Regions from separate parts of the Glaciecola sp. 1036 genome, predicted to be linked through region 1. Evidence: predicted binding sites of a transcription regulator. Region 1 holds the regulator's gene; each other region holds the start of a gene.
The links. Region 1 encodes sigma-54, which starts transcription at its own class of promoters, with help from an activator protein. Its sites were predicted from a motif close to GTTGGCACGNNNNTNGNNT; they were not measured.
Positions count from the first base shown of each region.

Region 1 (2,209 bases):
TGGTTAACAACTTTTTAGCGAACTTAATGAAATCGCAATTTTTAGTGGAAGTGTAAAATAGTAATGAAACCTTCGTTACAGCTTAAATTCAGTCAGCAGCTCACCATGACGCCGCAATTGCAGCAGGCAATTAAGTTATTGCAGTTATCCACTTTGGATCTTCAACAAGAAATTCAAGAAGCATTAGAATCTAACCCGCTTTTAGAACTTACCGAACACAATCCCGAGCAAGACGGCAAACAACAGCTAGATAACAATATCGACAAAAATGTTGATAACAATGGAGAAAAGCTCACTGAATCAGCTTCTGCCAGGGAAGAAACCCTTGATAGCCATGATGCCCTAGAGAAAGGTGATATTCCTGATGATTTACCCGTGGATACTTCTTGGGATGAGTATTTAGGTTCTAGTTCGGCTCCTATCAAAATGGTGGGTTCAAATCCTGACGATGATTACGTATATCAAGGTGAAACCAGCGACTCCATTCAAGACCACCTGCTTTGGCAAATTGAAATGAGTCATTTTTCAGATAACGACAAAAGTATCGCTATCGCTATCATTGATTCCATTGACGAAGCTGGCTACCTCACCGTAAGTTGTGAAGAGATTTTAGAATCGTTAGACAACGAAGAAATTGAACTTGATGAAGTTGAATGTGTATTAAAACGCATTCAACACTGTGACCCTGTAGGCTCAGGTGCCAGAAACGTACAAGAATGTTTGCTGATACAGCTAAATCAATTTCCTGTGGACACACCTTGGTTGAAAGAAGCAAGAGACTTAATTCAAGAATATTCAGACTTGCTTGGTGGTAAAGACTATCGCACCTTAATGCGAAAAACTAAATTGAAAGAGGAGCAACTGCGTGAAGTTATGAAGTTGCTTAAAACGCTAAATCCGCGACCTGGTACAGCCATTTCAACCAAAGAACCAGAATATGTCATCCCTGATGTAAATGTGTACAAAAGCAAAGGCGTGTGGATGGTTGAATTAAACAACGACGCCCTTCCTGCCCTTTCGGTCAATGACACTTACGCCAGTTTAGCGAAAACCACAAAAAACCCAACTGAGTCTCAATTTATAAAATCCCACCTGCAAGAAGCAAAGTGGTTTATAAAAAGTTTAGAATCACGAAACGAAACCTTATTAAAAGTGTCACATTGTATAGTGACAAGACAAAAAGAGTTTTTCGAAAAGGGACCTGAAAAAATGGTGCCCATGGTACTCAACGATGTAGCAGAGATGGTGGATATGCATGAATCGACAATTTCACGTGTTACCACCCAGAAATATATGCATACACCTAGAGGTATTTTCGAACTGAAATATTTCTTCTCAAGTCATGTTGCAACGGACTCTGGCGAAAACGCCTCATCTACTGCAATTAGAGCTTTGATTAAGAAATTAGTGGCTGCAGAGCCTGCGGCTAAGCCACTGAGTGATAGCAAAATTGCGCAGTTGCTCGCAGAGCAAGGAATTCAAGTTGCTCGGCGAACCATTGCAAAATACCGGGAATCGTTAAACATTCCCCCATCAAACCAACGTAAGAGTCTGATCTAAGACTTATACAACAAAAGAGGGCCTAGCATTATGCAAATTAACCTAACTGGTCATCACGTTGAAATCACTGATTCTCTTCGTAATTATGTAGATACTAAGTTTGAAAAGTTGGAACGTCATTTTGATCACATCAATAATGTTCATGTGATTTTAAATGTGGAAAAGTTGAATCAAAAAGCAGAAGCCACGTTACACTTGAACGGTGGTCAAATATTTGCTGATTCAGAGCATACCGACATGTATGCAGCCATTGACTCGCTGATAGATAAATTGGATCGACAAGTCATCAAACACAAAGAGAAACTAAAACGCCACTAAGTGTTGTATGATAATTTCAGACATAATTTCACTTGACCGCACCAAATGTGCGGTTGAGTGCCAAAGCAAAAAACGAATTTTAGAAATCATCAGCGAGATTGCGGTAAAACAAAATCCCTCACTCGATCAAGTTGATGTGCTTAATAGTTTATTAAGCCGCGAAAAAATGGGCAGCACAGGCATTGGCAACGGCATTGCAATTCCTCATGGTCGCATAAGCGGAATCGACAATGTAATGGCCATTATTGTGACCAGTGATTCAGGCATAGACTTTGATGCTATCGATAATCGCCCGGTGGATATTTTCTTCGCTATTTTAGTCCCCAAGGAA
Region 1 is NZ_JBLWFH010000004.1:262,853-265,061, forward strand. Features, by position in the region: gene ACNKW3_RS08405 (RNA polymerase factor sigma-54) at 64-1,560, shown strand; gene hpf (ribosome hibernation promoting factor) at 1,591-1,878, shown strand; gene ptsN (PTS IIA-like nitrogen regulatory protein PtsN) at 1,886-2,209, shown strand, end outside.

Region 2 (2,209 bases), on a different contig from region 1:
GCAACATCAGCCGCTTCAAATATTACATCAAGTAAGCCCGCAATTAATCGACAATAGGCATTTGTTGACTCTAGTGGTGACAGTTGCTGTTGGTGTATTTTCTCGCGTAAATTAGGTAGATGATCCATGCCCTGTAATGCAAATGTGATGCTACCCAGTAGCCGCATCGATTGTCCGTTGTCCATTCGGCCCAAATAAAGAGATTTTAATAGGCTACGTAGATGTTGTTCGCTTTCTTCACTAGCGATTATTTGTTTAAGACGGTTTTCGGCAAATAGTTCAGCTTTTGATCCTAAATAGACGTTGCTAATTCCCCTTTCTTTTTGCAACTGGTGGATAATATCTTTTACGGCCTTTACGGTTTTACAATTGAGTGATAAATGATGTAGCGCCTGTATCTCCTGATGTTTAGCAGAGAGTAAAAAGCGTTTTGTAATATCACTATGTGTGTTCATAAATAGATCCACTCAATTGGAATCTTGGTGCCTAAAAAAACTAAAGCAAATGTTATTCCTATTTTGAGAGCAATGCTGTTTCGTGTTATTTACTGTGCATTTAGCGTAAATTCGGCGTTTTTACGTATTATTTTTAGCATTTTTGACAATGGACACCCAACAAAAGAGTGCGGTTACGCACCGATATTGGGATGTCTTGACCTATTTTAGCGCAGAAATGTGACGACTATAGTTATTAGATTATGTCTGATACTTCCGGTTTCTGAAGTTAACTAATTGAATTTGTTTAACATGTGGTTTAACTGATGGTTTTGGCACTGTTTTTGTATAATGAAAATCAGCAAACCTTGTTTAGGTTAACAAATTTTTTTTCGGATAAAGACGTCCGCACACTCTCCAAAAGGAGCGGTTGCGGGCGTTTTTTTTTGCCTTAAAAAATAGCCAAAGTGTTTGTGGGCTTTCGTTTAATTATTAAGTTAGGGGACTAAAATGGCTTATTTACTTCCTTCAGAATTTGCGACCAAAATGGTCGATGCTGGTGAATCTAAAATTTATATGTCAACGCGTGATACTTTGATCCGCGCGTATATGGCTGGTGCCATTTTGGCATTGGCAGCAGTTTTCGCGGTCTTTGTTGCCGTACAAACTGGTGTATTCTTAATCGGCGCAATTTTATTCCCGGTTGGCTTTTGTATGCTATACCTAATGGGATTCGACTTGTTAACCGGTGTTTTTGTATTAGCGCCATTGGCTTGGTTAGCTAAGCGCCCAGGGGTGACTTGGCCACAAATTCTTCGCAACTGGGGACTGGTATTTCTAGGTAATTTCGCTGGCGCATTGACTGTCGCATTTATGATGTCATTCATCTTTACTATGGGTTACAACACTGATGGTGGCGCAATTGCAGCTAAAGTAGCAAGTATTGGTGAAGCCAGAACCGTTGGTTATGCTGAATATGGCGTAGCAGGTTGGATTACCATTTTCATCCGCGGCATGTTGTGTAACTGGATGGTCTCTATGGGTGTTGTCGGTGCTATGATTTCAACTCATGTGAGTGGTAAAGTTTTGGCTATGTGGATGCCAATTATGCTGTTCTTCTTCATGGGCTTTGAACATTCAGTAGTAAACATGTTCTTGTTCCCCTTCGGTTTGATCATGGGCGGTGATTTTTCAATCATGGATTATTTCATTTGGAATGAAATTCCAACTGCACTGGGTAACTTAGTAGGTGGTCTATTGTTTACTGGTTTAACGCTATACACTACTCACGTTCGCACTGCACCAAAACGCACGTTAACTAAAGGTGGTTCTGTAGACCCAGTATTAGCTTCTAAGGTTAGCGATAAAGTTTAAATTATATGCTCAAATGTCGTCAGGGATCTTTTTCCTCTAAAGGCGCAAAATCAATAAATCAGGACTGTCTAAAGGTGACAGTGCCTGATTTATTTGATCTTGAACGCCGCGGAATTGTTGCTGCCATTGCGGATGGCATAAGCAGTAGCCAAGTAAGCCAATATGCTAGTCAAGATGCTGTTGCTAATTTTGTAAGTGACTATTTACTTACTAGTGACATTTGGTCGCCTCAGCGCGCAGCACAAAGAGTTCTCGAAACAATTAATACGCAACTTTATGTTAAAACCCAGCTTAGTCCCTATCAAGAAAATCCCAACAAAGGATATGTTTGCACTTTCAGTGCCTTAATTTTGTTCGGTCAACAAGCCGTCTTATTGCACTGCGGTGACAGTGCAATATAC
Region 2 is NZ_JBLWFH010000016.1:47,771-49,979, forward strand. Features, by position in the region: gene ACNKW3_RS17525 (nitrate- and nitrite sensing domain-containing protein) at 1-455, opposite strand, end outside; gene ACNKW3_RS17530 (formate/nitrite transporter family protein) at 945-1,808, shown strand; gene ACNKW3_RS17535 (protein kinase domain-containing protein) at 1,883-2,209, shown strand, end outside.
Region 2: a site for sigma-54 is predicted at 766-784, ahead of ACNKW3_RS17530 (formate/nitrite transporter family protein). Genes of this name have one in related genera too.

Region 3 (2,209 bases), on a different contig from region 1:
TTCATCAGGCGACAATTTATTAGGTTTTCCGGTTAACCCTGATGGCACTTCTGCATCGGTTGCATTAAGTACTACCGTTCCAGTGCGAATTCCTGACTCTTCAGGTTCACCACAAATGACCACTGAAGTAGATGTAAGATTTAACTTACCAGCAGGTGATCAAATTAAAGATCCAACCGAATTTGACCCTAATGACCCTTTGACATATAACGCAGCTACATCAGTTACTGTCTATGATTCATTAGGTGACTCTCACGTAATGACCTATTACTTCTTAAAAGATAATGATCCAGCAGCGGTAAACGAGTGGTATGTGGCCACTGCAGTAGATGACCAATTGGTAGACGTTGCAAACTCGGATGGCAGTGATGCGGACCCTGCAACAGCTGTTAATACCTTAGGTTCTAACTCGGGTAATGCGGTTACGGCAGCTAAAATTCGATTCAGTGAAGGTGGTGATTTCATTGGTATTGAGTCAGCGGATGGATTAGCCCAACCAAACCAAAAATTCATTACTGAGGCCTTAGGTGGCACAATCTTATCTAACGGCTCAGATTCAACTCAACAAATTTCGATTGATTTTAACTTAGACACAACAGGTGCAACGCCAAACGAACCAACCCAGTTTGCATCAGCATTTGAGGTTACGTCTTTAGAGCAAGACGGTCTGCCAGTAGGTCGTTTAACGGGTATCGATATTTCCCCTGACGGTCTCGTACGTGCAACCTTCTCAAACGGTACATCTGAACCTATCGTTCGTGTTGCCCTTGTACGTTTTGCAAATGAGCAAGGCTTAACCCAGCAATCAGGTACTCAATGGAAAGAAAGTATCGAATCTGGTGAAGCGCTTGCAGGTGAAGCCACAACGGGTACTTTTGGTGACATCAACTCGTCAGCATTAGAACAAGCTAACGTAAACTTAACCACTGAGCTTATCGACATGATAATTGCTCAACGTAACTTTCAAGCTAACTCTAGAGCATTAGAAGTTAACAACCAGCTTAACCAAACTATCTTAAATATCAGATAGGATAATTAATTAGTGCTACTTGACGCTTAAGTAGCACTATTCATAATTTCTTCAAACCTTTCTTATTTGTGTTAATGATCTTTTGTTCTTTAATCATAGGATTCGATTTTTACGAATGCATGTTTGTGAATTGAGGGGAATACGCGCTTTTGAAAGCTTCGAAATCATGGATGATTTCGTAGAGCGCCCATGGATGGGTTTACAGCGTCTTTCAAAAGCGCGTATTCCCCTCAATTGCTAAACAAACAAAATGAGTAAAAAGCCAATCCTATGCTGCACGAAATAACGACTATCCCAAAGCTGGCATCCTTATTGCAAAACTTCCATTAAGTTAATCCATAACGTCAAACTTTGACATTAAGGCAAGCAAAATGGATAAGATGTTATACGTTGCCGCCAGTGGCGCTAAGCAAGATCTCATGGCTACAGCCGTGCGTGCCAATAACTTGGCGAACGCGCAGACCACAGGTTTCAAGGCGCAGTTAGAGCAGGCAAGAGCAATGCCGGCATACGGCCAAGGTTTGCCGACTCGCGTATTTAATATGACAGAAAGTCCGTCAAATAATTACGAGGGCGGCGCCATGATTACGACAGGTCGACCTTTAGATGTGGCAATTCAAGGTGATGGATGGCTGAGCGTACAAACTCCCCAAGGTGAAGAAGTATTTACCCGAGCAGGAAATCTTAATATTGCAGCCAATGGCGCATTGCAAGATGCCTCCGGTAATTTAGTAATGGGCGAAAATGGACCCATCTTTATGCCTATTCCAGTGGCTAATGTCACTATTGCCAATGACGGCATTATATCTGCTCGCTTACAAGGTGCCCCTGAAAACGTAGTTGAAGAAGTTGGGCGTCTTAAATTAGTTAATCCTCCTAAAGATCAAGTAAAGCGCCGAGAAGATGGGCTATTTGAGCTTAAAAGCGGAGAGATTGCCGAGCAAGATATAACGGTAGCCGTTAGTTCAGGAATGCTTGAAGGTTCCAACGTAAACGCGGTTGAAGAAATGGTCGAGATGATTTCACTACAGCGTCACTACGAAATGCAAGTGAAATTAATGCGCAAAGCTGATCAGCTTTCAACGCGCGGTAACGAATTACTTAGAATTTTCTAATAGCGAATTAAGTTCGCGGAGGTACAAGATATGCACCCAGCTCTATGGATCAGTAAAACAGGCC
Region 3 is NZ_JBLWFH010000009.1:91,015-93,223, forward strand. Features, by position in the region: gene flgE (flagellar hook protein FlgE) at 1-1,030, shown strand, start outside; gene flgF (flagellar basal-body rod protein FlgF) at 1,402-2,145, shown strand; gene flgG (flagellar basal-body rod protein FlgG) at 2,176-2,209, shown strand, end outside.
Region 3: a site for sigma-54 is predicted at 1,330-1,348, ahead of flgF (flagellar basal-body rod protein FlgF). Genes of this name have one in related genera too.

Region 4 (2,209 bases), 260 kb from region 1:
TCGAGAGATGAAGCAGGCTGGACATTAGACTCCAACCTGCACGATTAAGTTATTGCTTATTTTCTTTAGAGTCTTCTTGTTCACTAGAAGACTCTTTTTCTTGACTTGATGTTTGAAAAGAGGTTTCTTCAAAATCTGCATCGGGCTCAGTATCGCCAATGACATCCTCTAAAGTAAACTTATCAACTGTTCGGAAGGTATTAACTGGCCCAGCAATAGCGTATAGGGCGAACACCGTTACCAAAACAAGGGATGGTGCAGTTGCTACAATGATAAAAATAAGCATTACAATTAAAAGTGCCACAAAGGGGACTTTGCCATGCCAATTTAATTCTTTGAATGAATTGTACTTGAAATTACTCACCATCAATAAACCAGCTAAACCGGTAACTATGGCGACTAAAAAGCCGATGCTGTTTCCGTCTATGTTGTAATCGTAACTTACCCAAACCGTACCTGAAACCACAGCAGCTGCTGCCGGACTTGCTAGACCTTGAAAAAAGCGCTTATCGGCAGTTTCAATTTGTGTATTAAATCTTGCGAGTCTTAAGGCGGCCCCAGCTACATACATAAATGCAGCCAACCAACCAATTTTACCTAAATCTGTCATTCCGAAATTGTAAGCCACCAACGCCGGCGCAATACCAAAAGATACCATGTCGGCCATTGAATCGTATTCCGCTCCAAAAGCAGATTGAGTATTGGTAATTCTAGCGACTCTGCCATCTAAACCATCAAATATCATAGCGACAAAAATAGCCACTGACGCATGTTCAAACATTCCATTCATAGACATTACAACCGCGTAAAAGCCACTGAAAAGGCCAGCCGTTGTCAATAAATTTGGCAATAAATAAATGCCTCGTCTTTTTGTCATATTTTTCGTTTTTCCACTATTTTACATTTTAAAAAGAAGCGATTTGCTTAGGTCTAACTATAGCATTGGATTTCAATGACATATAGCCTTTTGTTTGTAACGCATTAGAACAAGCCACTTGAGAAAAGTTTAAAAAACAATCAAATTTCACTGTTCTTTTGTGTCAGGATTTTATACAATGCGCCGATAGAAAACAGGGAAAGTTTTTTTATTCTATTGTTTTTTAAAGAGTTTATTCTTTAGGCACAGTTGTTGCTAAAGATACCGTTAGATGTAGACATATAGAGATGATCATGAAAATAAAATTGCTAGGATTAGCGGCAACGCTAACATTGATGACATCAATGGCACAGGCTGGAGAACAAACTTGGGATTTTGGCTCTGGTTCATTTGGTTCTTACGGTGTAGGAAACACCTTAAATATAAGCTCTGGTGGTGTTAACATGCAGGTAACAGCATGGGCTAGCTCGTCAGAATGTGGTTATCCTTATGGCGGGTCACCAAATCCAGGAACGGATCCTGATCCTTGTGTTGCACCAGCACAACTAAATCGCTGGGGTAGTCATTTAGGTATTTCTAACCAAGACGAAATTAATAACAACTACACTTCTTCTCCAAACCATGCCATCGACAATATATATAACGGCGGTGATTCGCCTGATGATATAGAGTACGAAATGGTGTTACTATCATTTAACAAAGAAGTTGATGTTGCATCATTTAATATTGGTTGGTGGAGCAATGATAGTGACATGAGCGTGCTCGCTTACACAGGCGGAGCAACTAATGGTAATTTCTTCGATGGAACAAGCACATGGGAAGATCTAATGTCTTCTGGTTGGGATCACATTAATCATTACTCAAACGTTTCTGTTGGCTCATCTGTAACTACGGCCTCTGACCCTACATATTCTCAGTATTGGTTGATTGGTGCATATAATGGTATTTTTGGTCATCCTGAAAGTTGGTCAACTGGAAATGACGCAATTAAACTTGCTGGCTTAACTACTCACACCAAGCCTGACACAGGAACCGTAACTGAAGCTAGCGCACCTGGAATGCTTGCAATGCTGATAGGCGGAGCGTTATTATTCCTGAGAAGGCGAAAATAACAAAACTATTTGAATAAGAAGCCGATTATATAATCGGCTTTTTTTGTTTTTAGAGGGTGTAGATGCGACGCTTATTTCTTTTACTAAGTCTTTTTTCACATAGTGTAGTGGCTCAACAAGAGCAACAAGGTGACTTGAACGGTGATTTCGAGTCAGCATATATCGCCTTTGACAAAGGTGCTATTGATGAAAGTTATATTTATTTAAAACGTAGCTTAGA
Region 4 is NZ_JBLWFH010000004.1:3,160-5,368, forward strand. Features, by position in the region: gene ACNKW3_RS07135 (trypsin-like peptidase domain-containing protein) at 1-48, shown strand, start outside; gene pssA (CDP-diacylglycerol--serine O-phosphatidyltransferase) at 50-877, opposite strand; gene xdp1 (exosortase-dependent surface protein XDP1) at 1,171-1,989, shown strand; gene prsT (XrtA/PEP-CTERM system TPR-repeat protein PrsT) at 2,052-2,209, shown strand, end outside.
Region 4: a site for sigma-54 is predicted at 1,117-1,135, ahead of xdp1 (exosortase-dependent surface protein XDP1). Genes of this name have one in related genera too.